2 regions of the Caballeronia grimmiae genome follow, and region 2 is predicted to be linked to the other one. Evidence: predicted binding sites of a transcription regulator. Region 2 holds the regulator's gene; the other holds the start of a gene.
The links. The regulator FliA, encoded in region 2, starts transcription of late flagellar genes. The targets are predictions, from matches to a motif close to CTAAAGTTTNNNNNNNNNNNGCCGNTA.

Region 1 (14,629 bases), on a different replicon from region 2:
AGGTCGAGGACATGCGTTGTCTCCATTGTATGTATTTGATTCGCAGTAACGCGAATTTGAAGCGCTTCAATTTTTAGGTATGGCAGTGGCACTTGGACGCGCGCATGTTGCGCTGTCCGTTCTCTCGGTGATGAAGGTCGCCGCTGTCCGCGCGCAGTTGAAGCGCTTCAATATTGAGTTCTGACTTCGACGCCCGTCAACGAGGGGTTTCCCGACTCCCGCTTTTACCAGCGACCGTCTTCGAGCAGCGCCTTCTCCTCAGAACCGCTTGCTGGCCCAAGCGAATCCAGCGGCCCGCCACAAATCCACCTCGCGTTCCGAGAGTTGCGGCAAAAGCACCGGCGGAGTGCTCTCGATCGCCTGCGCATTCGCGCCCGGCGAACGCCGCCTGAGCAAGACAAGCTCTCTTCGCAGGAACGCCGATCCTGATGCAGGTACATGCCCAACGGTCAGGGCGACGCGGACGTCAGCATCGTTCGGCACCACCGAGGATCCACGCAGCTAGCTCGCGAACCGCTGTCACTTCATCTAAAGCGCCGAGGCAAAGTATGCGGTCCGGCACGTTGGGGCAAAACTTCCTGACCTCGTGCCGAAGGCGGCAAAGATGGCTGTTAGTGAACGCGAGGCGCGGAGATCCGCACATGTGCGAACCAACCGCAATGGTCGGAAATCGCCCGCAACTGGGCCGCAGATCGCATTTTTATCAGCAGTTTTTACTACATTAAGGATTTACATAGCTCTAATTAGTGAAAAAATCATCGGTTAGACGCCTTTCCTATGAAATAACGCGTCCGTTCTTTTCTCAATACGCAGACGATTGCGGGCGTTTTTTCCTCCTTACGGTATGAGCATATCCAAGCTTTGCTTTCTTCCGATTGTTACTTTCAGATACGTTTTTGGTCGCTTTTCGGCCCATATACTTCGGCCTCCTTCACCAAACGTAAAAAATTGCCGTGTCGTTGAACAGCTTTCCTCAAACGCAGGACGAAACTTCCTTTTCTAGCGTCACCAGCACGACCAACGCTCCCTTTTCACGTAGAAAGTTCCTTACCTTCATGATGGCGGGTGCAGGAAGTGCCACATTGGCTGCCTGTGGCGGCGGCGGTGACGCTGTCGGTACCGATGCCGCAGATCCTGCGGCGGTAGCAAAGGCCGCCTCATCGAGCGGGACGATGATTCCGCCGGCAGCATCCATCACTGATAGTTCAGGCGCCGTCTGGACGCTCGTGGGCGGCCGTGCCACGCGCAACGGCGCATCGGTGGCGACCGGTTCCCCCGCCGCGTACACCACGATCCTCTACTTGAACGGCGTGATTCACGCCAAGAACACAGCAGGCAACTGGTACAAGAGCGGCACATCGCCGTGGATGAACCTGGGCGCCGCAGACCCGCGCACCGCGGCGAGCACCGGCTCGCAAGGCACCAGCAACACGAGCACGAACGGCGTGCTGCAAGACAAGTCATTCGGCGTGAAGGGGGATGGCACGACCAACGATCGCGCGGCGCTTCAGGCTGCCATCGACGGCTCGGTCGGCCAGATTCTTCTCATCACCGGCAAGAGCCGCATCGACGCGACCGGTCTCACGCTGCGCTCGAACACGCATATCCGCTTCGCGCCGGGCGCGTCTATCAAGATGCTCTCGCACAACACCGGCTCCTATCAGATGATGCGCGTGTGGGACGTGAGCAACGTGAACATCGAAGCACCGTATCTCGACGGCAGCAAGGAACTGAACTCCGCCGGTTCGGGCGAGTGGGGCATGGGCATCTCAATCAACGGCGCCACCGGCGTCACGATCACGAACCCGACGACGATCAACTGCTGGGGCGACGGCATCTACATCGGCAACAGCCAGAGCGGCTCGAACAAGACCAGTTCGAACGTGTCGATCAGCGGCCACCACGCGAACGGCTGCCGCCGTCAAGGCGCGACGATCACGTCCGGCAACGGGATCACGTTCACCAATCCGCTCTGGGAAAACATTGCGGGCACTGCGCCGGCATGTGGGCTCGACATCGAGCCGAACGACAACAACGCCGTGCTTCAGGCCATCAAGATCGTCAGCCCGACGACTCAGGGTTGCGCGGGCGGCGGCATCCTGGTGTACCTCGGCTTCCTCCCCGGACCCGTCGCAAAGAACGTCGACATCCAGATCACGAACCATACCGACCGCTGCACGACCGATTCGTTCGACGTCCAGGGTCTTCGGCTGAATGGCTGCGTCGTTACGGGCGCGATCACCAGCACGAACCCCGTGTGGAAGAAGAACTGGTATCTCGCTGACTGGGACAGCAACGGCCCGAAGGTGTCGGTCGTGAATCCCAAGGTTGGCTAAGCCCGGAGATGTGCCGCTCGCGATTGCGGACTAGCTGGGAGAAACTGCGTGAGGTCGTGCGTTGTCACGGCAGCATCTCAAGGTCTACTAAGGCCGGCCTTGCGTATCGAGTAGCGGACTGCTGTGGGAATCAGACGGATCGTCATCGGCTGGATCAGCCGGTTGGCGGTGCGCCGAGATAACAGAACGCGTCGATCTCCTTCTGCGCTGCGTTGGTTAGAGCTGCAGGCGAACGGCTGAGGCACTCCGAAACGCGGCGTTGACGCCTCGATCCGCTGAAACGGAGATGGGTCGCAAGCGTTAGCTAGCTGAGTTGGGTGTAGCGTTCACGCCGCATGATGCGGCAAGAGGGCTGCCGAACGAGGCTGCGAGCCTTGGCTGCTACCGGCAGCCAAGGAATCCGGGCCATCGCAAAGCCAGCGCTGGTTCATCGTCAGCGCACACTGTCTCACTTCGGGATCAAAGCGCGTTCAGCTTAAAGACGGAGACCGCCCGGCGAAGGCTGCTCGCCTGCTCTGCCATAGCTTGTGCCGCGGCGCTTGCTTGCTCGACAAGAGCGGCATTCTGCTGAGTGACTTCATCCATCAAGCTGACGGCGACGTTGACCTGTTCGATACCGGTGCTTTGCTCATTGGATGCCGAGGCGATGTCGCCCATGATGTCGGTCACACGTTTGACCGAGCGCACCAGTTCATCCATCGTGTTGCCTGCGTCGAGCACGAGCGACGACCCCGCGTTCACATGTTCCACCGAACTGCTGATCAGGTCTTTGATCTCCTTCGCAGCAGTCGCGCTGCGCTGTGCGAGCGTGCGCACTTCTCCTGCGACGACCGCGAACCCGCGCCCTCGCTCGCCGGCGCGTGCGGCTTCGACGGCTGCATTTAACGCAAGAATATTCGTTTGAAACGCGATCCCTTAGATCACCGAAATGATGCGTCGACGCGGCGTCGGTGTCGCGTGCGGGTGCCGAGGGTGCGCGTGCCTTGGGTTCCTACGCGCTCGTGTCATACAGGTGATCCGGAATGAAGAACGCGCAGACGTTGCTCAGAAAGAACACCGCGCCGAGCAGCAGGAAGCTCACGCCGAACGAGAACTGCGTGGCCATGAAGCCAATCGCCACCGGCGTGGCGCCCGAGCAGAAGTGCCCCCCGTTATATGAGCCGCCAACCGGCCGTGCCGCGAATACGCGTGGCGAGGCTCTGGGACATGAACTCGCCCATCATGGAGAGCGGGACGTCATAGAGAACGCCGCACGACACGCGGCGGCATTTCGCGAAGCAGCATCGAGCCGTCGTGAAAGCGATGGTCGAACGCGACGGCGCAACGACGGCCGCGCGCACGCGTGACCATCTGCTGAACGCGCAACGATACCTACGCAGCGAGAATGAAGCGATAACGCCATCCGATAGCAGCCGGAGTAGACTTGAATTTCGCGGCGCGTTCGCTGCGAAAGGAGCTTGCTATGAGACTCGCTGAATTGTTCAGACACGCGAAACGGGGCGCCACTGCGGCGCATGGCGGCGATGCGGAGCACCACGACGAAAGTGCGAAGTCGGCCCAGAAGGAATCGAAAAAGCTTTGGGACGTGATTGGCCGTAATCGGCACAAGAAAGCGAAATGGCAGTAGGGGAGATGACGCCCGGCGTGCGGCGCGCCGGGCGTTGCGCAGCCCGGATCGCGGTTTCCTCGGGGAAACCGCGTATTCGCCGCTAACCAGCCTGCGGCAACGCATACACAGCGCCCTCTGTCTCTAATAAGTAACCGGCTAGTGTCTGCAGAAGGTCCAACGGCCCTGCGCCGGGTCTACATCCCCGGCTGCGCAGTACTAAAACCTCCCCGCGCGGTAGGGATGTGGACTGGTGAAGCCCGCTTCTCCGCCCATTAACTCGCTCAGCAGCCTGCCCGTCACCGGCCCGAGCGTCAGTCCGTGATGCGCATGTCCGAACGCAAACCAGAGACCGGGATGACGGTCCGCCGGTCCGATCACCGGCCGCATGTCCGGCGTGCAGGGTCGCATCCCGAGCCACGGCGCGTCGTCGATGCGCGCCCCGAGGCCAAACATCGGACGCGCGACGCGCTCCGCTCGTTCCAGTTGCACGGGACTCGGCGGCCTATTGCGGGACGCCAGTTCGACGCCGGTCGTGAGTCGCAGCCCGCGCCGCATCGGGGCCACCACATAGCCGTTTTCCATATCGACGACGGGCCGGGATAGCGCAGCGCGGCCGTCGCTTGCGTAATGCATGTGATAGCCGCGCTTCGCCACCAGCGGAATGCGGTAGCCGAACTTGCGCGCGAGATCGCCGGACCAGACGCCGAGCGCGATGACCGCCCCCCGCGCCTCGACCAGCCCGCTCGACGTCATCACGCGCCAGCCGCTGCCCGACTGTTGGAGTGTCGCCGCGTCGCCGGTCAGGATGCGTCCGCCCTGGCGCTCGAACAGCGCCGCATATCCTTTCGTCAGCGCGCCCGGATCGATGACACTGCGCGGGTCGGTCCAGTGGATTGCGCCCGCGTATCCGTCTGCAAGCGATTTCTCCAGCCGATGCAGCGCGGCCGCATCGAGCGCCTTCATGCCCAGGCCGTGCTCGCTCGCGATGCGCGCGGCATCGCTCGCCTCGCGCTCGAACTGCTCGCGCGAGCGATAGGCTTCGAGCCAGCCCGTGGGCCGCACGAGATCGGAGAGACCCGCGCGCGCGATCAGCGCTTCATGCTCGGCCACGCTGTTGCCGATGAGGGGAAGCATGTCGCGCGCGGCGGCGGCAAGACGCGCCGGCGCCGACTCCCACCAGTAGCGCGCGAGCCACGGCCCATAGGCGGGCAGGGAGCGCAGGTCGTAGCGCAGCGCGGTCGAACGGTTCATCGCGAGCTTGAACACGGTGCGCAGGTCGCGCGGAAACGCATAAGGCACTACCGACGACGCCTCGATCAGCCCCGCATTACCGAAGCTCGTCGCTTCGCCGGGCGCGCGCCGGTCGACGAGCGTCACCTGCCATCCGCGCTGCTGCAAATGCAGCGCGACGCTCACTCCCACGATGCCCGCGCCGAGCACGATCACGTCCTGAGCCATGTTGCAGAGCCTGCTGAAATGGTTATTTGGCGATGATGTCGCGTTTGAAATACTTTTGCGAGAGCTGACTGAGCGTTCCGTCCTTCTTCAGCGAATCGAGCGCGGCGACGACCTTCGCTTTCAACGCGGCGTCGTCCTTGCGCAAGCCGATGCCCGTGCCTTCGCCGAGCGTGGACGGATCGGTCAACGGGCCGCCCGCGAAATCGAAGTCCTTGCCCTCGGGCTTCGCGAGAAAGCCGTCGATCGCCGTCTGCACTTCCTGCACCGCGCCGTCGAGCCGCCCGGCCGAGAGATCCGCGAAAATCTGGTCCTGGCTCTGGTACGTCACGACCTGCACGCCTGCGCTCGCCCAATGCTTGCGCACGTAGTCCTCCTGCGTCGAGCCTTGCAGCACGCCGACTCGCTTGTCCTTCAGGCTTGCGGGCGTCGGCTCCAGATGCGAGCCGCGCTTCGCGATCATCTGGATCGGCATCACGTAGACGGGCGGCGTGAAGTCGATGGCCTGCTTGCGCTTGGCCGTGATGTTCATCGCCGAATTGATCGCGTCGAACTTGCGCGCCTGCAGCGCGGCGATCAGCCCGTCGAAGCTGTTTTCCACCCACACGCACTTCATCTTGACGCGCTCGCACACGGCATTGCCGATGTCGATGTCGAAGCCTTCAAGCGTGCCTGCCGGCGTCTTGCTCTCGAACGGCGGATACGACGCCTCGACGCCGAAGCGCAAGGTCTGCGAGTCCGCGTGCGCCACGCCGAATGTGAACGCGAAACTCGCCGCGCCCGCGAAGCAAATCATCTTCCAGTTCATTGTCGTCACCCAAGGTCGTATTTAATTTGCCGCGCGGGTATCGCCGAGCGCCCATAGGAAATATAGTCCAAAAACAGAATAAAAGTCTAGAATGGACAAAAACGTCTACCCATTCCACAGCGGCTGCATGACAAGACCATGGCCGCGCGAACCCGGAGGCTTCCGCATGAATTCTTTGTCCGAAACCACGCGCGATGAGACGCCTTTCATCGTTCACGAAGACGACGTGCGGCGAGCGCTGCCGTCGCTGGATATCCACGGTGCGCTCGAAGACATGTTCGACGCGCTCGGCCGCGGCGACGCCGTGCAGCCAACGCAGACGCTCACGCCTTTTCCGGGCGGCGCGGGGGATTTCATCACTTATCTCGGCGCGCTCGCGAAACACGGCGTCTTCGGCGCAAAGCTCTCGCCGTATATCGTGCATCCCGGCGCGCCGGTCGTCACTGCCTGGACCGCGCTGATGTCGATGCGCACCGGCGCGCCGCTGATGTGGTGCGATGCCGCGCTCCTCACCACCGAGCGCACGGCGGGCACGACGGCGCTCGCGGTCGCGCGGCTCGCGAGCGCATCGAGCGAGCGCCTCGCGATCATCGGCTCGGGGAGCGTCGCGCTCGCGCATTTGCGGCATGTCGCGCCGTTGCGCGCATGGTCGGACATCCGCATCCATTCGCCGCGCCTCGTGAACGACCACGAACGCGCCAACGAAGCGCGGGCGCTCGACGCACGCGTGCGCATCGCGGCATCGGTCGCCGAGTGCGTGCGCGATGCGGATGTCGTGTTGCTGTGCACGTCGTCGGGTACGCCGGTGCTTTCGCTCGATGCGCTCACGAAGCCCGCGCTCATCACCTCGATCAGCACGAACGTCGCTCGCGCGCACGAGATCGATCCGGCCGCAATGAATGCGCTCGATGTCTACTGCGACTATCGGCACACGACGCCGTCGAGCGCGGGCGAAATGGTGATCGCGCAGGAGCGTCACGGCTGGTCGCCCGAGGCGATTCGCGGCGATCTCGCGGAGCTCGTACGCGGCGCGTGCCCGGCGCCTTCTTTCGAGCGCAACGTGTTCTTCCGCTCCATTGGCCTCGGCCTCGAAGACATCGCGGTCGCGCACGCGCTCCACGTCCATCTCGCGAAGCCGCGCGCCGCGGATTAAGCAGTATCATCGGCTTTCACCGTTTCGGAACTCATGCCCCATTCCCAGTCAATGTCACGACGCAAGACGCCGAAGCCCGATGTCATCGCCCGAGAGGCGCTGCTTGCGCGCTATGCGCACATCGCGGACAGCATCACGACGCTGTTCTTTCCCTATGCCGAAGTCGTAATCCACGATCTGTCGGATCAGACCGTCGCATATCTGTCGAACAATCTGTCGAAGCGCGAGATCGGCGACGACTCCGCACTCGATGATGTCGAGGACACCGCGCGCGACCGGCTCGTCGGTCCCTACGAGAAGCTGAACTGGGATGGCCGCCGCATGCGCTGCGTGAGTACGGCGCTGTTCGACGATGCAGGCAACGCCGCCGGCGTGATGTGCATCAACTTCAACATCGCGGCTTTCGAGGATATGCGTTCGACGCTCGAACTGTTCCTGCGCGGCGCGGGCGTCGTCGCGCAGCCCGTCGAGCTTTTCAAAGACGACTGGCAGGAGCGCATCAACACGTTTCTGCACGGCTGGCTGCGCGAGCGGCAGATCGCGCTGAATTCGCTCACGCGCGAACATCGGCGTGAACTTGTCGAGGCGCTGCACGCGCAGGGCGCGTTCAAGGGCAAGAGTTCGGCGAACTATGTCGCCAAGGTGCTCGGCATGGGGCGCGCGACTGTCTACAAACATCTGCGGGAGATGAAGGACGGCGTTTGAGCGGTGGGGCTGCGCTGGCGTGGAGCGCGCGCGGGTTGCGGCTTGTGTTCGAGTTCTTTATGGATGATGAACTCGACGGCGGGCGGTTCTCTAAGCCGAAACGACAGACGGTTTTGTCAAACGCGGAACTCATCTTCGTCAACTCTGAGTACGTTTTACATAATATAAATTAGCGCATTTTCGTTTGTAGGTCCCAAGTTCAAATGTCGTGTTCTGGCTATTTACAGATGTCGGTGTTTGCGCCGGCGGCAAGCTGGCGGCTGACCGACCCGAACGCGCTCTTACCACTAGCGAAGTGTCGATCCTGGCTGCAAGAACGGATGATGAGGTAGCCAACGCCCTTGGTCCAAGCTAGCAACCCCCGGATCGCGCCGGGAAGAACTGCGGGCCTGTCTTAAATCGCTGAACGGAGAACACGGACATTGGGCAAGCGCTCAACTACTGGCGAGCGCGCCACGTCCACGGGCGATTTCTCAATCCGCCCGCGCGGCCGCGTTCTCGCTTACGTTTGTCACTCCATAATTTCCATCGACGAGAGACCGTTGGGCCGCGAAGCCCGACACCCGATCAGAACGAGGCGATGTATCTGCTTTGGCCCAGCGCGAGCTTCGCTTGTAGCTCTCACTGGCGCCCGACTTCTTTACGCACGCGGGACGGCCTTTGGTCATTGCAGTAGATCGCGCGCGAAACCGAGCATCCCGTCGGCCACGCGACCCGAATCGATACTGTATGTACCACCACGCAGGGCGGCTCTAACGGAAGCGACCTTATCGATATCGATATCGGTCGCGCTCGACGCGCGCAACGTGGAAGTCGACAAAAGCCTGACCGTCGAGCTATCCGCGGCAATCGCGTCGGCATGCTGCGGAGTCATGGCGTAGTCCCTTTCATTCGTTGCACGCTGGACGTTGATTGGTTCCGGCATGGCGGTGTTGTTGTTTGACTGGATCTTCATGGTTTCGCTCCTCGCTTGCATGAGTTCCTTAACGGTGCGAGGGTTGAAATCTTTACCATGCGACGGGGCGCGCGGCACCCCGACCACTGCGGCAAGTGCGCAAAACCCTTATCCCGCGAGGATCTCACGCATTTGCAACAAATTGAAACAAAGTGTGAGCATCGAGTTACGTGGCCGCGTTGAAGATAGCGCCGAACACAGAAGTGCCACGATCTGTCGGGACGGAGCTGACCGGAAGTGGAAGCACTTGGGCAAGCTTGTCGGCCAGTGCCGCCTCGGAGAACGGCTTCACAATGTAGCCGTTAGCACCGGCGCGAATTGCCGCTAGTACGTTTTCGCGCTTCTTTTCAGCCGTGACCATGAGTACCGGCAGGTGCGCCACATCCTCGGATTTGCGGATCTCGTGCAACAGGGAGAGCCCGTCCATATTGGGCATGTTCCAATCAGTAATCACCAGATCGAAATGCTGCGCTTTGAGCTTCTCGAGCGCAGCTACCCCATCCTCTGCTTCTTCGATGACCGGATAGCCGATCGCCCTGAGCATTTTCCGAATCAAACTGCGCATGGTGGCCATATCATCGACTACCAACAAGCGCCTATCAGCATGAATCATCGGTGAAACCCTTCCCTTTTTCCTTGTGTTTGAATACCGCGAACCCTTAAGCCCTGCCGCACACGATCACGCCATGTGCAAGCAAGCGGAGTGGACTTGCCCCCGCATAACCGGACACCCGGTCCCGCTTAGGTTGGAGAAACTGCTTGCCGACGAAACTCACGAGGCGAGCGGTATTTCAGGGCGCTGTGCGGGTGTGACTCGTTATAGTGGTCGTACGTCGTCATGCGGCTGGCGTTGCGGGCGATTGACCAGACGTTGCTGCCAGCGTGCCGTGGAATGCACCGACCGGCCAGCGCGTCCCACTGATGAGCGGTCCCTACTCTGTTCCCTGGGCGCCATCCGATCGGAGGAACCCGTCCAGCTCGACGCAAGCCTTAATGACGGACTCGATTGCCTTCTGTGAGATGCGGCTTTCTATGCCAGCCAGCCGACGCCGAAGCTCATGCAGCTGCTTGACCATGTCATCAACCTCGCAACGGATCAGGCGTTCGCCTTCAGCGTCATCGTTACAAGGCAGAGCTTCGGCAGTGGGCACCCCCAGTGTCAGCGGCTGCTTTCTCGGCGGCATGACGAACATGCTCCAGGCTTAAAACGTCGACCAATCGCCGTCGGATCCCGCATGGACGGGCTGCGCGGCTACAATCGCTGGCTTTGCCGTTCTCGTCATCGTCGGCGACTTCCTGGGGGTCGACGGACGCGCAATCTGCGGCGTGCACTTGTTCGTCGCTGCGACGGAGAGCGTTTGGGCAGTCCGGAACACGGCGACGGCTGCGGACAGTTGCTTCGCCTGATCTTCCATAGAGCCGGCTGCTGCGGCTGCTTCCTCAACGAGCGCCGCGTTCTGCTGCGTCACCTCGTCCATCTGCGAAATGGCTTGATTGACTTGCTCGATGCCGCGGCTCTGCTCGTTTGACGCCGAGGCAATCTCGCCCATGATGTCCGTGACACGCTGGATGGCTGTGCCGACGCGCTGCATGGTCTCCCCTGCCTGCGCGACGAGTTCCGTACCCGCTTGCACTCGGTCGCCGGAGGTTTCAATCAATCCTTTGATCTCTTTTGCAGCGGCTGATGATCGCTGTGCAAGACTGCGGACTTCACTGGCGACCACCGCGAACCCACGGCCTTGCTCGCCTGCGCGCGCCGCTTCGACCGCCGCGTTGAGCGCCAAGATGTTCGTCTGGAAGGCGATGCCTTCGATCATGCCGATGATCTCGGCAATCTTCCCGGAGCTTTGCTCGATGCCAGCCATCGTCTCGACAACCTGTCCGACGATCGCGGCTCCTTCGTTGGCTACGGCGTTGGCATTGTCGGCAAGGCCACGCGCCTGCTTCGCGTTCTCGGAATTCTGCTTCACCGTCGACGTGAGCTCTTCCATGCTCGAAGCCGTTTCTTGAAGCGACGCAGCTTGCTGTTCGGTGCGTGACGACAGGTCGGTGTTGCCGGCCGCGATTTGCTTGCTCGCGCTTCCGATTGCTTCGCTACTGATGCGCACGGTGCCGACTGTGTCCGCCAGCTTGCTCTTCATCGTGGCAATGCCGGCGAGCAACTGCCCCATCTCGTCGTGCGTCTTGATCGCAACGTGGCGCGTCAGATCGCCCGATGAAATATGTTCGAAGTGTGTGAGTGCTTCGGCCAGCGGCGTCATGATCGCGCGGCGGAGGAAGAACCAGCCAGAGACGGCGGCTGCAATGCCTAAAACAAGAGCGAGAATGCCCCACGTCCGCAGAGTCGCGACGCGGCTATCGTTCTCGACGTCCTGACGGGCAGCGTCCGTCAATTGAAACTCCTTGAGCTTCTTGAAGGCGTCGCTTGCACGATTGTAGGCGGCCGGCAGGTCCTTCATCGCCAGACGGGCGATATCGGCCTGCTCCCGCTTCTCGATGGCCAAGCCGAATGCTTCGACCTGCTTGCGCATATCTGCGCGCGCAGCGACCACCTCCTTCGCGAGGACGTCTTCGTCGGGGCTGCGCGGGATGACGTCGTATTTCTTGTACCAGTCGTCGGAATCGGCAAGGAACTTGTCGGCGCGCGCGCGCAGTGTACTGGCGTCAGGCGAATCGGGGGCGAGCGCGTAGCGGTCCAGCGAAAGGCGTGCTCGTCCGAGGTAGACGTCAGAAAGGCCCAGCGCATTGACCGACGGCAACGTGTTGAGGCTTATATCTTTCGCCGAGGCGTTTATCGCGTTCATTCCGAGCAGGCCCAAGCCTACGCACAGGCAAAGTAAAACGCCTAAGAACGTCATGGTGAGGGCAATGCGCGCCCGGATAGTTACAGTCATCATCGTTTTTTGCCTGGTACGAACGGAAGCGATGCCACACATCGCGCTGTCCCCGTCTCTTGTGACGAAGGGGGCAAGTGTTTATCGGCTGCACTGGCGACATCTGAATACTTTCAACCACGAAAACGGACGCAAGCTGATCGTAGCCTGGCACGGAAAGAGTGTTCTGGCTGTAAGGAGGCAATGTGCCCGAATCAATCGCGCTCTTTCTCGCCTCTGGAGTGACAGCGGCCGAGTCAGGGCAACTGATGGTCGATGATCTCGATGTCGCCGACGACCGACCGACTGTCTTCTCGATAAGCACCGGCCTCACATCGCGCGACGAAGCAATCAGTGCACAGCACGACACAATGGTTGTTCATCGCGACCGCAGCAGTAAAACCGATGCTGACGGGCACGATGTTGAAATGCCTGCGTGCTGCTCTTGGAAGGACCGGCTTCGATGCGACCGGCGAGAGCCCGCACGTGCTTAGGAACACTTACAGCCTCCGACATATCGTCTCAGGCAAGACCAAGGAGCAGGTGAGCAACCTAGTGGGCTTGTCTAACCATCGCACCGCTACCCGCCTGCGTCAAACTGTTAGGGAGGCGTGATATCCGACGCGCATGCCTAGCGAACCCTTGCGGCGGACCACAGCCGGCATGGTACGTTCATGCCGTACGTCAACGCGTCTTTCATGCGGCGGCTACAAAGGTTGAGACCGGACATTCGTTGGCGGGGATGCCAAGCCGCCGGCTCACCCCTTCCCCGGCGAGGATACCTATACGCATCCAGCCGCACACAAGCCCACCGTCTAGCCCGCAATGGACTAGCCGATTCCAGTGCAGCGGTGAGGAAGACCCGTTGGGCGATACCAAAAATGATATCAATGCGAGGTTTTTTTATATTGGACGCATGCTAACGCTGCACGTAAGCTTGCTTCCAACCCATCTGAGGGCCAAAAATCAAAACGAACGAGACCGGAGCGGGAGACACGAATTGCATCAAAGGGCGCAGGCTCAGCGGCGTCAAAGGGGCTATCCCAACAAACCCCGGCCGGCGTGAAGTGCCGCCCAATATGTGAACAGCAACCGGGCGCCGGCCGACAGGGCCTTTGCGGGCCGCGGCGAATGCGTCTTCTTAATGTCGCCCGGGTCTTCCGCGCACGATGAGTTCGTACCGAATACGGGTGCGCGTGAACTTGGGCTTGAGGAGGCCGGGTTCGCTTCATCATCGAGACCACGGATAGACGGGCCCGTCACCGGCAAGTCAGAATTAAAACCGCGGTGCTTTAACAATACGATCGCCTGGACCGCGGCCAGAGCGGCACTCATCCAAATACCGAAGGAGACATACCGATGAAACGTCTGTTCTTGAAAACCCTAATTGCGGTCATGGCGTTGCCAATGATCGGTCTTGCCCATGCCGACAGCAAGGGGCTGGTTGCCGTGTCCATGCCGACCAAGTCGTCCGCGCGCTGGATTGCCGATGGCAATAACATGGTCAAGTACCTGCAGGCGAACGGTTACACCACCGATCTCCAGTATGGCGACGATGACATCCCCAATCAGCTCGCGCAAATCGAGAACATGGTCACCAAGAAGCCGAAGGTGCTGGTGATCGCTGCAATCGATGGGACCACCCTGACCGATGTGCTCAAAAAAGCGCACGATGCCGGCATCAAGGTCATTGCATACGATCGCCTGATCAAGGGCACCCCCGATGTCGCCTACTACGCGACGTTCGATAACTACAAGGTCGGCGTGCTGCAGGCGCAGTCCATTGTTGACAAGCTAGGTCTAAAACAGGGAAAAGGCCCGTTCAATATCGAACTGTTCGGTGGTTCGCCCGACGACAACAACGCCTTCTTCTTCTATAACGGCGCGATGAGCGTGCTGGATCCGTACATCAAGAGCGGCAAGCTGGTGGTGCGCAGCAAGCAGTTTGGAATGAACAAGGTCGGTACGCTGCGCTGGGATGGCGCCGTCGCACAGGCCCGTATGGATAATCTGCTGTCGGCTTACTACGGCAATGCCAAGCTCGACGCCGTGCTGAGCCCGTACGACGGCTTGAGCATTGGCATTCTTTCGTCGGTGAAGGGTGTGGGCTATTGCACGGCTCAGCAGCCGTGCCCGATCGTCAGCGGGCAGGACGCCGAGATTCCTTCGGTCAAGTCCATTCTGCACAACGAGCAGTACTCGACCGTGTTCAAGGACACGCGCCAGCTCGCCAAGGTGACGGTTGCGATGATCGACGCAATGGCACAAGGCAAGCAGCCAGAGGTGAACGACACCAAGACCTACAACAACGGCGTGAAGGTAGTCCCGTCGTATCTGCTCAACCCGGTACTGGTGGACGGCTCCAACTGGAAGCCGATCCTGGTTGACAGCGGCTACTACACGGAAGCGCAGGTCAAGTAAGGCAACATCGAGATCCCAGTCTGTCGCCGGAGACGTCACGCGTGCTCCGGCGAGCGGACCCTGCACAACATCAAAAATCAGGAGACGGCGTGGCGGACGAGATCATCCTGTCCATGCGAAGCATCACGAAGACGTTTCCGGGTGTCAAAGCACTCAATAACGTCAATCTGACGGTCAAGGCTGGAGAAATCCATGCGGTCGTCGGTGAGAATGGCGCAGGCAAGTCCACTCTCATGAAGGTGCTGAGCGGCGTGTATCCGCACGGGTCCTACGAAGGGGAAATCCACTTCGAAGGGATGGAGCAACGCTTCGCG
Region 2 (14,629 bases):
CAGGCGATTCACGCCATCGGCAAGGCGGCGGGCGGGCGCGGCATCTACGAAGGCCCCGGCATCTCGATCAAGCTCTCTGCGCTGCACCCGCGTTACTCGCGCTCGCAGCAGGAACGTACGATGACCGAATTGCTGCCGCGCGTGCGCGCGCTGGCGCAGCTCGCGCGCCGCTATGACATCGGGCTGAACATCGACGCGGAAGAGGCGGATCGTCTCGAACTGTCTCTCGATCTGCTCGAAGCCCTGTGCTTCGACCCCGAACTCGCGGGCTGGAACGGCATCGGCTTCGTGGTGCAGGGTTATCAGAAGCGCTGCCCGTTCGTGATCGACTATCTGATCGATCTCGCGCGCCGCAGCCGTCATCGTTTGATGATTCGTCTCGTGAAGGGCGCGTACTGGGATACCGAAATCAAGCGCGCACAAGTGGACGGCCTCGAAGGCTATCCGGTCTATACGCGCAAGATCTACACGGACATCTCGTATCTCGCGTGCGCGAAGAAGCTTCTCGCCGCACCCGACGCGGTCTATCCGCAATTCGCGACGCACAACGCGTTCACGCTGTCGGCCATCTATCACCTGGCGGGCCAGAACTACTATCCCGGCCAGTACGAGTTCCAGTGCCTGCACGGCATGGGCGAGCCGCTCTACGAAGAAGTCGCAGGCCGCGACAAGCTGAACCGTCCGTGCCGCGTGTACGCGCCGGTCGGCACGCATGAAACGCTGCTCGCCTATCTCGTGCGGCGGCTGCTCGAAAATGGCGCGAACACGTCGTTCGTGAACCGGATCGCGGATGAATCGATTCCGGTGAAGGATCTCGTGCAGGACCCGATCGACGAAGCGCAGAAGATCGTGCCGCTCGGCGCGCCGCACGCGAAGATTCCGCTGCCGCGTCACCTTTACGGCAACGAGCGCCTCAACTCGATGGGCCTCGATCTGTCGAACGAGCATCGGCTGGCGTCGCTGTCGTCGGCGCTGCTGGCGAGCGGCAACCATCCGTGGCAGGCCGCGCCGATGCTCGAAGGCGGTTCGCCCGCCAACGGCGTCGCCCGCGATATCCGCAATCCGGCCGATCATCGCGATGTGGTCGGGACCGTGATCGAAGCGTCGCCGGAACAGGTGAGCGCCGCGCTCGCGAACGCGGTGGCTGCCGCGCCGATCTGGCAGGCGACGCCCGTCGAAGACCGCGCCGACTGCCTCTCGCGCGCCGCCGATCTGCTCGAAGCGCAGATGCACACGCTGATGGGCCTCATCATCCGCGAGGCCGGAAAGTCGCTGCCGAACGCGATTGCTGAAATTCGCGAAGCCGTCGATTTCCTCCGTTACTACGCTTCGCAAATTCGCGCGGAGTTCTCGAACGACACGCATCGTCCGCTCGGCCCGGTGGTCTGCATCAGCCCGTGGAACTTCCCGCTCGCAATCTTCATGGGTCAAGTGGCGGCGGCGCTCGCGGCGGGCAATCCGGTCCTCGCGAAGCCGGCAGAACAGACGCCGCTGATCGCCGCGCAAGCCGTGCGCCTTCTGCGCGAAGCCGGCGTGCCGGCGGGCGCGGTGCAACTGCTGCCGGGCGACGGCGAAACCGTCGGCGCGGCGCTCGTTTCCGATGCCCGTACGCGCGCCGTCATGTTCACCGGCTCGACCGAAGTGGCGCGCCTCATCAACAAGACGCTGTCGGAGCGGCTCGATCCGGAAGGCCGGCCGATCCCGCTGATCGCCGAAACGGGCGGCCAGAACGCGATGATCGTCGATTCGTCGGCGCTCGCGGAACAGGTCGTCGCGGACGTGATGCAGTCATCGTTCGATTCCGCCGGTCAACGCTGCTCCGCGCTGCGCGTGCTCTGCCTGCAGGACGATGTTGCCGATCGCACGCTCGAAATGCTGACCGGCGCGATGAAGCAACTCGCGGTGGGCAATCCGGACCGGCTGTCGGCGGATGTCGGCCCGGTCATCGATGCCGACGCGAAGCGCAGCATCGACGCGCACATCGCCTCCATGCGCGAGAAGGGCCGCAAGGTCGTGCAACTGCCGTTGCCGGAAGGCTGTGCGCAAGGCACCTTCGTGCCGCCGACGCTGATCGAACTGGAGAGCATCGACGAACTGAAGCGCGAAGTCTTCGGACCGGTGCTGCATGTCGTGCGTTATCGCCGCGCGTCTCTTGATAAACTGCTCGACCAAATTCGTACGACGGGTTACGGCCTGACGCTCGGCATCCATACGCGCATCGACGAAACCATCGCGCATGTGATCTCGCGGGCGCACGTGGGCAACATCTACGTGAACCGCAACGTGATCGGCGCGGTCGTCGGCGTGCAGCCGTTCGGCGGCGAAGGCTTGTCGGGCACGGGTCCGAAAGCGGGCGGCGCACTGTATCTGCAGCGCCTGCTGGCGAAGCGTCCGACCGGCCTGCCGAAGTCGCTGGCGAGCGCGCTCGTCGTCGATCAAGTCGCTTCCGCCGATACGCCTGCCGCCGCCCTGACCGCATTGCGCGACTGGGCCATCGGAGAGCGCGATCCGCAGACGGCCGCGCGTTGCGACGGCCATCTGCAGCACGTGCTGGCGGGCGCGACGGCGGTGCTGGCCGGCCCGACGGGCGAGCGCAACACGTACACGTTGAGCGCGCGCGGCACGGTGCTGTGCGTGGCGTCGACGGACAGCGGCGCACGCGCGCAGCTGGCTGCCGTGCTGGCGACGGGCAACAAGGCGCTCTTCGCGGGGCCGGCGGGCGAGCAGCTGGTGGCGTCGCTGCCGGCGTCGCTGAAGGGCCATGCAGCAGTGAGGAAAGATCCTGCAGCCGGCTTCGATGCCGTGCTGTTCGAGGGCGACAGCGATGAACTGCTGTCGCTCGTGAAGGAAATCGCCAAGCGTCCGGGACCGATCGTATCGGTGCAGGGCGTGGCGGCGGGTGCCTTCGCCGACGCGGGCCACGACGGCGAAGACTACGCGCTCGAACGTCTGCTGACGGAACGCTCGGTGAGCGTGAACACAGCGGCGGCGGGCGGCAATGCGAATTTGATGACGATCGGTTGAGACTTTCGCGGCGCTCGATTCAACAAATTCAAACAAACGGCAGCCAGCACGGCGATCCCGGCAGAAGCTGCCATCCACACTGGTACTAGGAGAAGCTATGAAGTACACGATGAACAAGCTGGCAGCAGCCCTGACGCTCGCTGGCCTGTCGCTGGCGGGGACGGCAGTTGCACAGCAAGTCGAAGACGTGAAGGTCGGTTTCGCGGGTCCGATGACCGGCGCGCAAGCGCACTACGGCAAGGACTTCCAGAACGGCATCACGCTGGCCGTCGAAGACTTCAACGCGACGAAGCCGGTGATCGGCGGCAAGCCGGTTCGCATCGTGCTGGATTCGGCGGACGATCAGGCCGACCCGCGCACGGGCACGACCGTCGCGCAGAAGCTGGTCGATGACGGCATCAAGGGCATGCTCGGTCACTTCAACTCGGGCACGACCATTCCGGCTTCGCGCATCTACGCGAACGCGGGCATTCCGCAAATCGCGATGGCCACCGCGCCGGAATACACGACGCAGGGCTTCAAGACCACGTTCCGCATGATGACGTCGGACACGCAGCAAGGTTCCGTCGCGGGCGAGTTCGCGGTGAAGAACCTGAAGGTCAAGAAGATCGCCATCGTCGATGACCGCACGGCCTACGGCCAGGGTCTCGCCGACCAGTTCGAGAAGGCGGCGAAGTCGGCGGGCGGCACGATCGTCGATCGCGAGTTCACGAACGACAAGGCTGTCGACTTCAAGGCGATTCTGACGAAGATCAAGGCGACGAACCCGGACCTCGTCTACTACGGCGGCGCCGATTCGCAAGCCGGCCCGATGGCCAAGCAGATGAAGACGCTGGGCTTCCGCGCTCCGCTGATGGCCGGCGAAATGGTCAAGACCGACACGTTCCTGAAGATCGCGGGTGACGCGGCCGACGGCACGGTGGCATCGCTGGCTGGCCTGCCGATGAACGAAATGCCGGGCGGCGCGGCATACGAAGCGAAGTACAAGAAGCGCTTCAACGAAGAAGTGCAGACGTACTCGCCGTACGCCTATGACGGCGCAATGGCCATGTTCACCGCAATGAAGGCGGCCAACTCGACGGACCCGGCAAAGTACCTGCCGATGCTCGCGAAGACCGACATGCAAGGCGTGACGGCGAAGCATCTGTCGTATGACGCCAAGGGCGATCTGAAGAACGGCGGCATCACGCTGTACAAGGTCGTCGGCGGCAAGTGGACGACGCTGCAGAGCGTGGGCGGCAAGTAAGGTTTAGGCTTTCGCCTTGAGTGTTGGAACGGCCCGGTTCGCGTAAGCGACCGGGCCGTTTTGCATTGAGGTGGCCGTTTGAATTTTGCAGGCAAACGGCTGACCGCGCCGCCAAACGGCTATTCCAACGGCTTATTGACCCGCTTATACCCCGTCACCATCGCGCGAATGAGTTCCTCACGCGTCCAGACGGTCATCAGCACGGCCGCGGCGATATGCACGCAAGCGAAGATCTCGATGACGAGCGAAAGCCACGTATGAATCTGCTGCGGCCAGTCTTCGCCCCAGAAGGTATCGAGCCGCATGAGCCATCCCGACACGCCGAGCGCGAGGATCAGAAGCCACAGGAAGAGCGCCATCAAGCCGCCGAGCGGATTGTGCGATTGATGATGCAGCGGCCGGCCCGCCGCGAGGGAGCGGAAGTATTCGCGCAGACGCGCCGGTGTCGGCCACCACGCCGAGAAGCGCGCATTCGTCGAGCCGATGAACCCCCACACGATGCGCGCGACCACGAGTCCCGCCGCGATGTACCCCAGCAGCCGATGCGTGGAATCCGTCGGCCCGAAAAGATTCCACACGACGATGCCCGCGACCGCCCAGTGCGTCAGCCGGACCCAGATGTCCCAGACCTTTACGCGCATCGACATGACGAACAGCGTGCTCAGTCGACTTCGGACTTCACGACATCGAGCGTTTTGGTGTCGTAGTAAATCTCGACTTTCTTGCCGTCCTTGTCGCGACCGTAGATTTCGTAGCAGTTGCCATCGACCTTGAACTTGCGGATCTTGTAGCCCTGCGACTCGATCTTGGCCTTCGCATCCGATTCCTTCATCCACTCGCCTTTCGGATGCGCCGTGCAGTCCGCTTTCGCGAACGCCGCACCGGAGAAGCCTAGCGCCAATGCAACCGCAAGAATTTTGAGCATCGCTAACCCCCAGTAATTTGGAGCGAATTACTCTACTGCCACCGGGGGTTAAGAGCAAGCAAATCGAAAGCTGGCGGTCAACGCTTGCCTTGCTGACGAACCTGCTCCAGCGTCGCCGCCGGCGTGCTCTGATCCTGTGGAATGCGGATTTCGATGAGCGCGGGCAGCCCGGACTCCACGGCGCGATCGAACGCGGGCATGAACTGGTCCGTCGTCTCGACGCGTTCCCCATGCGCCCCGAACGCGCGCGCATACGCGACGAAATCCGGATTGGTCAGCCCCGTCCCATGCACGCGATGCGGATAGTGCCGCTCCTGATGCATGCGGATCGTGCCGTACTGCGCGTTGTTCACGACGACGAAAATCACCGCCAGCCGATACTGCATCGCCGTGGCGATTTCGTGGCTCGCCATCATGAAGCAGCCGTCGCCGGCGAAGGCAATCACCGTGCGATCCGGATACAGCGACTTCGCGGCGATGGCGGCGGGCACGCCGTAGCCCATCGCGCCGCTCGTCGGTGCGACCTGCGAGCGGAAGTGCCGATACGAATAGTGTCGATGCAGCCACGTTGCGTAATTCCCCGCGCCGTTCGTGAGAATGGCATCGGCGGGCAGCCGTTCGGCGAGCGCGCGCATGATTTCGCCAAGCTGGACATCGCCCATCATCGGCCTGGGCTTGCGCCATTCAAGATACGCGGCGTGCGCGGCCTCGGCGGCTCCCGTCCATGCGATCGCGGCGGGCGGTTCGAGCGCCGCGAGCATCGACGCGATTTCCGGCATGCCCGACACGATCGGCAAATCCGCGCTATAGACGCGCCCGAGCTCTTCCGCGCCCTGATGCACGTGGATGAGCGTCTGCTTCGTCTTCGGGATATCGAGCAGCGTGTAGCCGCCCGTCGTCGATTCGCCCATGCGCGGGCCGAGCACGAAGAGGACATCGGCGTCGCGCACGCGGGCAGCGAGCGCCGGATTGATGCCGAGGCCGACATCGCCCGCATAGTTCGGATGCTCGTTGTTCAGCGTGTCCTGGAAGCGGAACGCGCAGCCGGCCGGCAACTGCCATCGCTCGATGAAGCGCGCGAAGTCCTGTGTGGCAGCTTCCGTCCAGCCGCTGCCGCCCGCGATCACGAAGGGCTTCTTCGCATTGGCGAGCATGTCGCGTAGCCGTTCCATCTGCGCCGGCGCGGGCGATGCCGCCACACGCTGATAGCGCGGCGCGGCCGGCGCGGCATCGCAGGCTTCGGTCAGCATGTCCTCGGGCAGCGCGAGCACGACCGGACCCGGACGCCCCGCCGTCGCGACGTGAAACGCATGACTCATGTATTCAGGCACGCGGCGCGGATCGTCGATCTGCGCGACCCACTTCGCCATCTGCCCGAACATGCGCCGATAGTCGATTTCCTGAAACGCCTCGCGATCCATGTGGTCGCGCGCGCATTGGCCGATGAGCAGGATCATCGGCGTCGAATCCTGATACGCGGTGTGCACGCCGATGGATGCGTGCGTCGCGCCCGGCCCGCGCGTGACGATCGCGACGCCGGGCCGGCCGGTCAGCTTGCCGACCGCTTCGGCCATGTTCGCCGCGCCCGCCTCGTGGCGGCACACGATGGTCTGGATCTGGTCCGTTTCGTCGTGCAGCGAATCGAGCACGGCAAGAAAGCTCTCGCCGGGCACGCAGAACACGCGCTCGACGCCGTGTTGCACGAGCGCATCGACGACGAGACGCGCGCCGGTGGTTTGAGTGGAAGCGGGGGAAACATCGGACGCCATGCGTAAAAGTCTCCTGTCGGTTCAGGTTGGCAGAAAAGCGCCCTATAGCTTACGCCGTGGTCGGCACGGCGAGCCGAATCTTTACCGCGATCTGCTCCATCAGCCGAAATACCCCTTTTTCACACCCCTTATCCAGCGATAGACGCAGGCGCTTCTTCGCAATAATGGCTTCACTGAAAAGCGGACACGTCGAAACATCCGGCGACGCCCGCCTCGCAAAGATCGCAGTCATTCCTCATCGGGGGCAAGTTTGAACATCCGTAAATTCATTGGCGCGAACAGCCGCGACGCACTGCGACAGGTTCGGGAAGCGCTTGGCCCCGATGCAATCGTGCTGTCGAACCGTACGCTGGACGATGGTTCCGTGGAGATCGCCGGTTGCGCGGATAGCGATATCGCGTCGATCTCGCCGAAATCGCAAGAGCTGGCCGCGCCCGCGACGTTCGCGAGCGCCACACCGCGCGCCGCGCTGGCGCAGGCAGCAGCCGCTGCGGCAAAGCACGCCGCACCGAATCCGTATGCGAGCGGCGATGTGTTCTCGTCCGTGTTCGGCGCGAAGCCCGACGCCGATGCCGACGCAGCCGACGAAGCACTCGCCGACGAAGCATCCCGCACGATGGCCGATTCGAATCCGTGGCTGATCGAGCATGCGCGACGCATCGCCGAGCAGGCCGCGACGCCGTCGAATCGTCCGCTGACGGCATCGTCGGCAATTGCACGCGGCATGGGCGTGCCGGTGGCGCCGAAAGCGCAAGCCGCCGACAAGCCGGAGACGGCGAACTACCCGCTGCGCCAGGCCGCGCAACCGAAGGTCGACACGCCCGAGTGGGCGCGCGAAGCCGCGCAAGTCGCCGCACGCCGCGCCGCGCAGAAGATCAACGCAAGCGCGCCGCAAGCGGAAGCATCGCCGGCATCGCCTGAAGGTGCGTTCGAAGGCTTGCCAGCGAATGCGGCGGCTGTCGTCACCGAGGCGATTCGTGCGCGCATGGAGCAGGTCGTCAACGATACGGTGATGAACGAGCTGTCGTCGATGCGCTCGATGATGGAAGAACAGTTCTCCGGCCTGCTGTGGGGCGATCGCCAGCGCCGCATGCCGAGCAACGCCGCGCTGACCAAGCACCTGTTCGCCGCGGGCTTCTCCGCGCAACTCGTGCGCATGGTCATCGACAACATGCCGGAAATGGAAAACGCCGAGCACGCGCTCGAATGGGTGCAGCAAGTGCTCGAATCGAACCTGCCGGTGATGGCGAGCGAAGACGCGCTGATGGAACGTGGCGGCGTGTTCGCGCTGATGGGCCCGACGGGCGTCGGCAAGACGACGACCACCGCGAAGCTCGCCGCGCGCTGCGTGATGCGCTTCGGCGCAAGCAAGGTCGCGCTGCTGACGACGGACAGCTACCGGATCGGCGCGCACGAGCAGTTGCGCATTTTCGGCAAGATTCTCGGCGTCTCGGTGCACGCGGTGAAGGACGCGGCCGATCTGCAACTCGCGCTTTCGGAGTTGCGCAACAAGCACATCGTGCTGATCGACACGATCGGCATGAGCCAGCGCGATCGCACCGTGTCCGATCAGATTTCGATGCTGTGCGGCGCGGGTCATCCGGTGCAGCGCCTGTTGCTGCTGAACGCGACGAGCCACGGCGACACGCTCAATGAAGTGGTGCAGGCCTACAAGAGCGCGGCCGATCAGCCGCCGCTCGCGGGCTGCATCCTGACCAAGCTCGATGAAGCGACGAACCTCGGCGGCGTGCTCGATACGGTCATCCGCTACAAGCTGCCGGTGCATTACGTATCGACCGGACAGAAGGTGCCGGAAAACCTTTACGTGGCGACCAAGCGTTTCCTGATCAAGAGCGCGTTCTGCATTCCGCGCGACGGTTCGCCGTTCGTGCCGCAGGACGAGGAAGTGCCGGCGCTGTTGTCCGCATTGTCCGCGCGTGCCGCGGCTGAACTCCATGAGGTTCGCTTTGGATAAGCTCGTCCTCGACCAGGCTGAAGGCCTGAGACGGCTCCTGACGCGTGCAGGCTCGCGCGTGGTGGCGGTCGCGGGCGGACCGGCGGGCATCGGTTGCACGTCGGCGGTGGTGAATCTCGGCGCGGCGCTGGCCGTGCATGGCAAGGATGTGCTCGTCATCGACGAGCGGCAGAACGGAACATCGGTGAGCCGCATGGCGGGGCTTTCCGGATCGCAGGCGATGAGTGCGGTGATGTCCGGCCGTCACGCGTTGCAGGAAGTCGTCACGCGCACGCCGCTCGGCTTTTCGCTGATCGCCGCGCCCCGCGAGGAGCGCGTGAGTCACGACGCCGCGCAGTGCCGCGCGCTGCTCGACGGACCGGCGGACATCGTGCTGATCGATACGCAACTGGATCGGCATGGCGCGCTGTCGTCGCTCGCGGCGCAGGCGCATGACTTCCTGATCGTCACGCGGGCGGCTGCGCCGGCGATCACCGAGGCGTATGCGTGCATGAAGCGTCTGCACTACGCGCATGCAATCGGCCAGTTCCGCGTGCTGATCAATCACGTGCAGAACCCGGCCGATGCGGCGGTCGCGTTCGACAACCTGTCGGGCGTGGCGAGCCGGTATCTGGCGGTGGCGCTCGTGCAGGCGGGGTATGTGTCCGAGGATGCGCGCATTACTCGGGCGAGGGAGCTGTCGCGTTCGGTGGTGGAGGCGTTTCCGGCTACGGCTGCGGCGCGCGACTATCGCCAGATTGCGGCCGAGCTTCTGCACTGGCCGATGCGTTCCACGCCGGCTGGGCGTGATGCTGAAGTTGAAAACGAAATGCAGTTTTTGGATGGCGAGTCTGACAAGGGCGGGCGGGAAGTGGCGCGAAGAGCGTCGATGTTTCCCGGCCATGCATTGAGCAGCACGGCGTCGATGTGATCAAGACAAAGGTGACCCAGATGTACAACGCCCAAGGCAAACTCTCGCAGTCCGACGTGTTGACGCGCTATGCGCCGCTCGTTCGCCGGCTGGGGCTGCAGCTCGTCGCCAAGATGCCGGCGAGCGTCGACCTCGACGATCTGATTCAGGCCGGCATGATCGGCCTGATGGATGCGGCGAGCCGTTACAAGGAAGATCAGGGTGCGCAGTTCGAGACGTATGCGAGCCAGCGCATTCGCGGCGCGATGCTCGATGAACTGCGCGCGAACGACTGGCTGCCGCGCAGCATGCGCAAGACGTCGCGCGAAGTGGAATCGGCGGTGCACAAGGTCGAGCAGAGCCTTGGCCGTTCGGCGAGCGAGACGGAGATCGCCGAGCATATGAAGCTGCCGCTCGACGAGTATCAGTCGATGCTGCAGGACTTGCACGGCAGCCAGTTGATCTATTACGAAGACTTCGACCGCTCGGCGGACGACGAACCGTTCCTGGATCGACATTGTGTGGATCGGTCGGACCCGCTTTCGGCGTTGCTCGATGACAGCCTGCGTGGCGCGTTGATCGAGGCTATCGATCGGCTGCCGGAGCGGGAGAAGCTGCTGATGAGCCTGTATTACGAGCGCGGGTTGAATCTGCGGGAGATCGGCGCGGTGATGGAAGTCAGCGAGTCGCGGGTTTGCCAGTTGCATAGCCAGGCGGTGGCGAGGCTGCGGGCGAAGTTGCGGGAGCAGGAGTGGACGGGGGTGGAGGCTTGAGGGGGCTGAACTGCGGGGACGGTGCAATGTCGCTTCGTTCCTGCGGCCCCGCGCACCGTTAGAGATGCCAACTTTTGGCGCTGGTTGGCTGACGCTTGGTCGTCGATGACGTGGTGTTTGGCGCGATTGGCTACGGGGGATGGCGCGGAGACTCGTCGTCTTCTGGGATGAGCCTGATATCTCGGTGGTCCGTAGCGGAAACGCACGTCAGCAACGCATATCGCGGAATGAATTCTTGCCGCGTGGGCTTGGCTGATCTGCGAGGAGTGAGCCTTAAGCTTTCATGGGCGATGACTGCGGTAGCGGCTGAGTATCGAGAGCCGCGCTTTTGCTCGCGAGATTGACCCAGACCCGGCTCAACGCGACAGATGATTCAGGCAGCAGACTGCTCTCAACGCCGCGATTGTCGAAGCTCAGGCAGCGTGAGCCCAGTCCGGGCTACTGTCGGTTGCGTAGCGGTAAGCAAGTTGCAAAAAGAGCCAGGGGAATGCGATGCACTTCCCGCCGCCAAGATGCCGTAGTCGGCAGTCGGCAGCAACCCTTGCTTCTCTCGTTTGAATGCGGTCTTGATTCTGCACGCCTTTTGGCGACATTGGCCAGGCAACGGCAAATAGGCGCATCCGCGTTGAGTCTCGGCCCGACTGTTTAAGCGGAGAAGCGAGCGGTAGCACGAAGCCTTGATTCAGGAAGCGCGCTTGAAGCGATCGACCTCTGCTTCAGCGATGATGATGGCGCGCCCGGCTGGGATCGAACCAGCAACCCCTGCCTTCGGAGGGCAGTACTCTATCCATTGAGCTACGGGCGCATCGGCGGGAGCCTTGCTTGCGGGATGCCGAAAGGCGACAGCAAGACTCATGCGAATCCGAGAGGATACCTGTTTTTCAAACATCCGTCCACGGCGAGCGCTTCAACGCAAAATCCAGCACCCTCGAACTGCGGGTAAACGCCCGTCACCCGCCTCGCCGCCCCGCCGCCTTCCGTTAAACGTTCCGTCTATAATCGACCGTGCCTTTGACGACGCAAGGGCGAAGCGGTAGCCGTCACGCTGTCTGAACCGACTCAATCAAAAAACGGGAGACGAGACAAGCATGAGCGAAGCACCCCACGGAGCTCCGATCAGGACACCCGGCCAACTCATCGCGGCGATCATCGCGGGGTTCGGCATCCCGGTCGCCATCATCATCCTGCTCGCCGTTTACGTCGATACCTCGACGCGCACCGGCGCGGGCACGAACATCGACGCTTCGGTGCAAGAGCGCGTCGCGCCCGCCGCGAAAGTCGATATCCGCGACGCCAACGCCCCCCGCGTCTACAAAACCGGCGAAGAAGTGTTCAAAGCCGTGTGCTCCGCCTGTCACGCGACAGGCACAGCCGGCGCACCCAAAGTCGGCGATGCCGGCGCATGGGCCCCGCGCATCAGCGAAGGCTACGACACACTGCTGCACAACGCGCTCAACGGTAAAGGCGCGATGCCTCCGCGCGGCGGCGCCAGTCCCGACGATTACAGTGACTTCGAGATCGCGCGCGCCGTCGTCTACATGGCGAACAACGCTGGCGCGAAGTTCGCGGAACCGGCGCAACCTGCATCGGGAGCGGCGGCAAGTGCATCGGCTGCGGCGTCTGCTCCGTCCGGCGCATCGGGCGCGACGGACAACGCACAGGCCGCAGCCGCACTCGCGGCGCTCGCATCGGTGCCGCAAACCGCATCCGCGCCGGCTGCGGGTGCGCAAAGCGCGGACGCCGCTCAGGCCGGCAAGGCCCTCTACGAACAGGTCTGTCAGGCGTGTCACGCGGCAGGCGTGCTGAACGCGCCCAAGTTCGGCGACAAAGCCGCCTGGGCGCCGCGCCTCAAGGAGCCGATGGAAACGGTCTACAACTACGCGCTCCACGGCAAGGGCGCGATGCCGCCGAAGGGCGGATCGAACGCACCGGACGCGGATGTGAAAGCGGCCGTCGATTACATGGTGAACGCGTCGAAGTAACGTCGCGGCTAGCGGTATCGTGAGCCGGCTGCTGTCGTCCGGTGTCGCAATGAAAAGCCCTGCGCACGCTTGAAGCGTCGCAGGGCTTTTTGTCAAATGCGGAAAGTTATCAGCTCTTCTGCAACATCGCCTTCAGCATCGCCATCCGGTCCTTCGGCGACAACGGCGCTTCTTCCGCCGTCGGCGGCGGCGCATCGTCGAGCAGCATCTCCGGAATGAAGCGCGATGGCTCGCACACCACCGTCTCCCGCGCGCGCTTGCGCTTCTTGCACCAGTTCAGATGCAGGCTTCGCTGCGCCCGCGTGATCGCCACGTACATCAGCCGGCGCTCTTCCTCGATGCGCGCATCGTCGACCGGACTGTCGTCGTCCGCGTTTCCGCGATGCGGCATGATGCCTTCCTCGACGCCCACCAGAAACACGTGCGGATACTCCAGCCCCTTCGACGCATGCACCGTCGAAAGCCGCACCGCGTCCGGGTCTTCGTCCTTGCCTTCGAGCATCGACATCAGCGCCACGGTCTGGATCAGCCCGAGCAGATTCTTGCCCTCGTCGGCGAGGCCATCGGCGGTGTCGTAGCCGGTCTGCTCGCTTTCCGGCGATGCCTCCGGCTTCGTGCCCTTGCGCTTCAGCCATTCGCAGAATTCGAGCACGTTCTGCCACTTCGATTGCGCCTGCCGCTCGTCGAAGGCATCGTAGAGATAGGCTTCGTAGTGGATGGCTTCCATCATGTCGTCGAGCACTTCGGTCGCCGGATCACGCGCGGCGCGGTCCGAGAGCCGGCGTATCCATTCGCAGAAGGTGCGCAGCGGTTCGACTTGCCGCGCCGACAGCCGCGCCTCGATGCCGCCCATGAACACCGCCTCGAACAGCGACACCTTCGCTGCGCCCGCGAACGCGCCGAGCGCTTCGAGCGTCGTGTTGCCGACGCCGCGCCGGGGTGTCGTGATGGCGCGGATGAAAGCGGGATCGTCGTCCGGATTCGCGATCAGCCGCAAATACGCGATGATGTCCTTGATCTCCGCGCGATCGAAGAACGACTGCCCGCCCGACAGCACATACGGGATGCGCTCGCGCCGGAGCACCTGCTCGAAGATGCGCGCCTGAAAATTTCCGCGATACAGAATGGCGTAGTCGCGGAACGCCGCGCGCCGCTCGAACTTGTGCGCCGAGAGCCGGAAGACGACGGATTCGGCCTCGTGCTCTTCGTCGTTGCAGCCGGTGACGGTGATCGTGTCGCCCATGCCGTGCTCGGACCACAGCTTCTTCTCGAAGAGCTTCGGATTGTTGGCGATGACGTTGTTCGCCGCCGTCAGAATGCGCACCGTCGAGCGATAGTTCTGTTCCAGCTTGACGATGTGCAGCTTCGGAAAGTCCGTGCTCAACTGCGCGAGGTTCTCGAGCGTGGCGCCGCGCCAGCCGTAGATAGCCTGATCGTCGTCGCCGACGGCGGTGAACGCCGCCCGCGGCCCGGCGAGCTGTTTCAGCAATTCGTACTGGCAGGCGTTGGTGTCCTGATACTCGTCGATCAGCAGATAGCGCAAGCGGTTCTGCCACTTGTCGCGCACCTGCTCGTTCTCCGCGAAAAGTTGCGCGGGGCGCAGGATCAGATCGTCGAAATCGAGCGCCTGATACGCGTGCAGCGTCGCGGCATAGCTGCGATACACGATCGCCGCCTGATGCTCGTCCTCGTTGTTCGCGAGCACGGCTGCCTGATCGGGCGAGACCATCGCGTTCTTCCACAGCGAGATGATCGACTGCACCTTGCGGATGAGTCCTTTGTCCGTGGTGCCGAGCTGTTCCTGAACCATGCCGAAGCAGTCGTCGGAATCCATGATCGAGAACTGCGGCTTCAGCCCGACGTGCTCCGCTTCCTGCCGCATGATCTGCACGCCAAGCGAGTGGAACGTGCAGATGGTCAACTGATTGACCGGCACCTTGCGGCCTTCCTTGCCGGGCGTCGTCAGCGTCTTGCCTTCGAGGAGCTTGGCGGTCCGCTCGCGCATTTCGAGCGCGGCCTTGTTCGTGAAGGTCAGCGCGGCGATGT

Region 1: flgM (flagellar biosynthesis anti-sigma factor FlgM) is a predicted target of FliA. The motif match lies at 9,051-9,077, and genes of this name have one in related genera.

What each region holds. Positions count from the first base shown of each region.
Region 1 covers NZ_CP084273.1:748,798-763,426, reverse strand. Annotated here, with positions in the region: gene LDZ21_RS22735 (ABC transporter substrate-binding protein) at 1-13, opposite strand, end outside; gene LDZ21_RS22730 (right-handed parallel beta-helix repeat-containing protein) at 1,173-2,336, shown strand; partial or broken gene LDZ21_RS22725 (methyl-accepting chemotaxis protein) at 2,796-3,269, opposite strand; gene LDZ21_RS22720 (hypothetical protein) at 3,799-3,963, shown strand; gene LDZ21_RS22715 (NAD(P)/FAD-dependent oxidoreductase) at 4,162-5,403, opposite strand; gene LDZ21_RS22710 (ABC transporter substrate-binding protein) at 5,426-6,208, opposite strand; gene LDZ21_RS22705 (ornithine cyclodeaminase family protein) at 6,375-7,361, shown strand; gene LDZ21_RS22700 (helix-turn-helix transcriptional regulator) at 7,413-8,066, shown strand; gene flgM (flagellar biosynthesis anti-sigma factor FlgM) at 8,731-9,021, opposite strand; gene LDZ21_RS22690 (response regulator) at 9,188-9,634, opposite strand; gene LDZ21_RS31210 (methyl-accepting chemotaxis protein) at 10,224-11,918, opposite strand; gene LDZ21_RS22675 (hypothetical protein) at 12,152-12,313, opposite strand; gene chvE (multiple monosaccharide ABC transporter substrate-binding protein) at 13,254-14,315, shown strand; gene mmsA (multiple monosaccharide ABC transporter ATP-binding protein) at 14,429-14,629, shown strand, end outside.
Region 2 covers NZ_CP084271.1:98,511-113,139, forward strand. Annotated here, with positions in the region: gene putA (trifunctional transcriptional regulator/proline dehydrogenase/L-glutamate gamma-semialdehyde dehydrogenase) at 1-3,024, shown strand, start outside; gene LDZ21_RS00465 (branched-chain amino acid ABC transporter substrate-binding protein) at 3,122-4,270, shown strand; gene LDZ21_RS00470 (cytochrome b/b6 domain-containing protein) at 4,390-4,911, opposite strand; gene LDZ21_RS00475 (PepSY domain-containing protein) at 4,932-5,195, opposite strand; gene LDZ21_RS00480 (thiamine pyrophosphate-binding protein) at 5,273-6,964, opposite strand; gene LDZ21_RS00485 (hypothetical protein) at 7,014-7,196, opposite strand; gene flhF (flagellar biosynthesis GTPase FlhF) at 7,215-8,939, shown strand; gene LDZ21_RS00495 (MinD/ParA family ATP-binding protein) at 8,932-9,849, shown strand; gene LDZ21_RS00500 (RNA polymerase sigma factor FliA) at 9,870-10,601, shown strand; tRNA gene LDZ21_RS00505 (tRNA-Arg) at 11,331-11,406, opposite strand; gene LDZ21_RS00510 (c-type cytochrome) at 11,690-12,583, shown strand; gene LDZ21_RS00515 (UvrD-helicase domain-containing protein) at 12,693-14,629, opposite strand, start outside.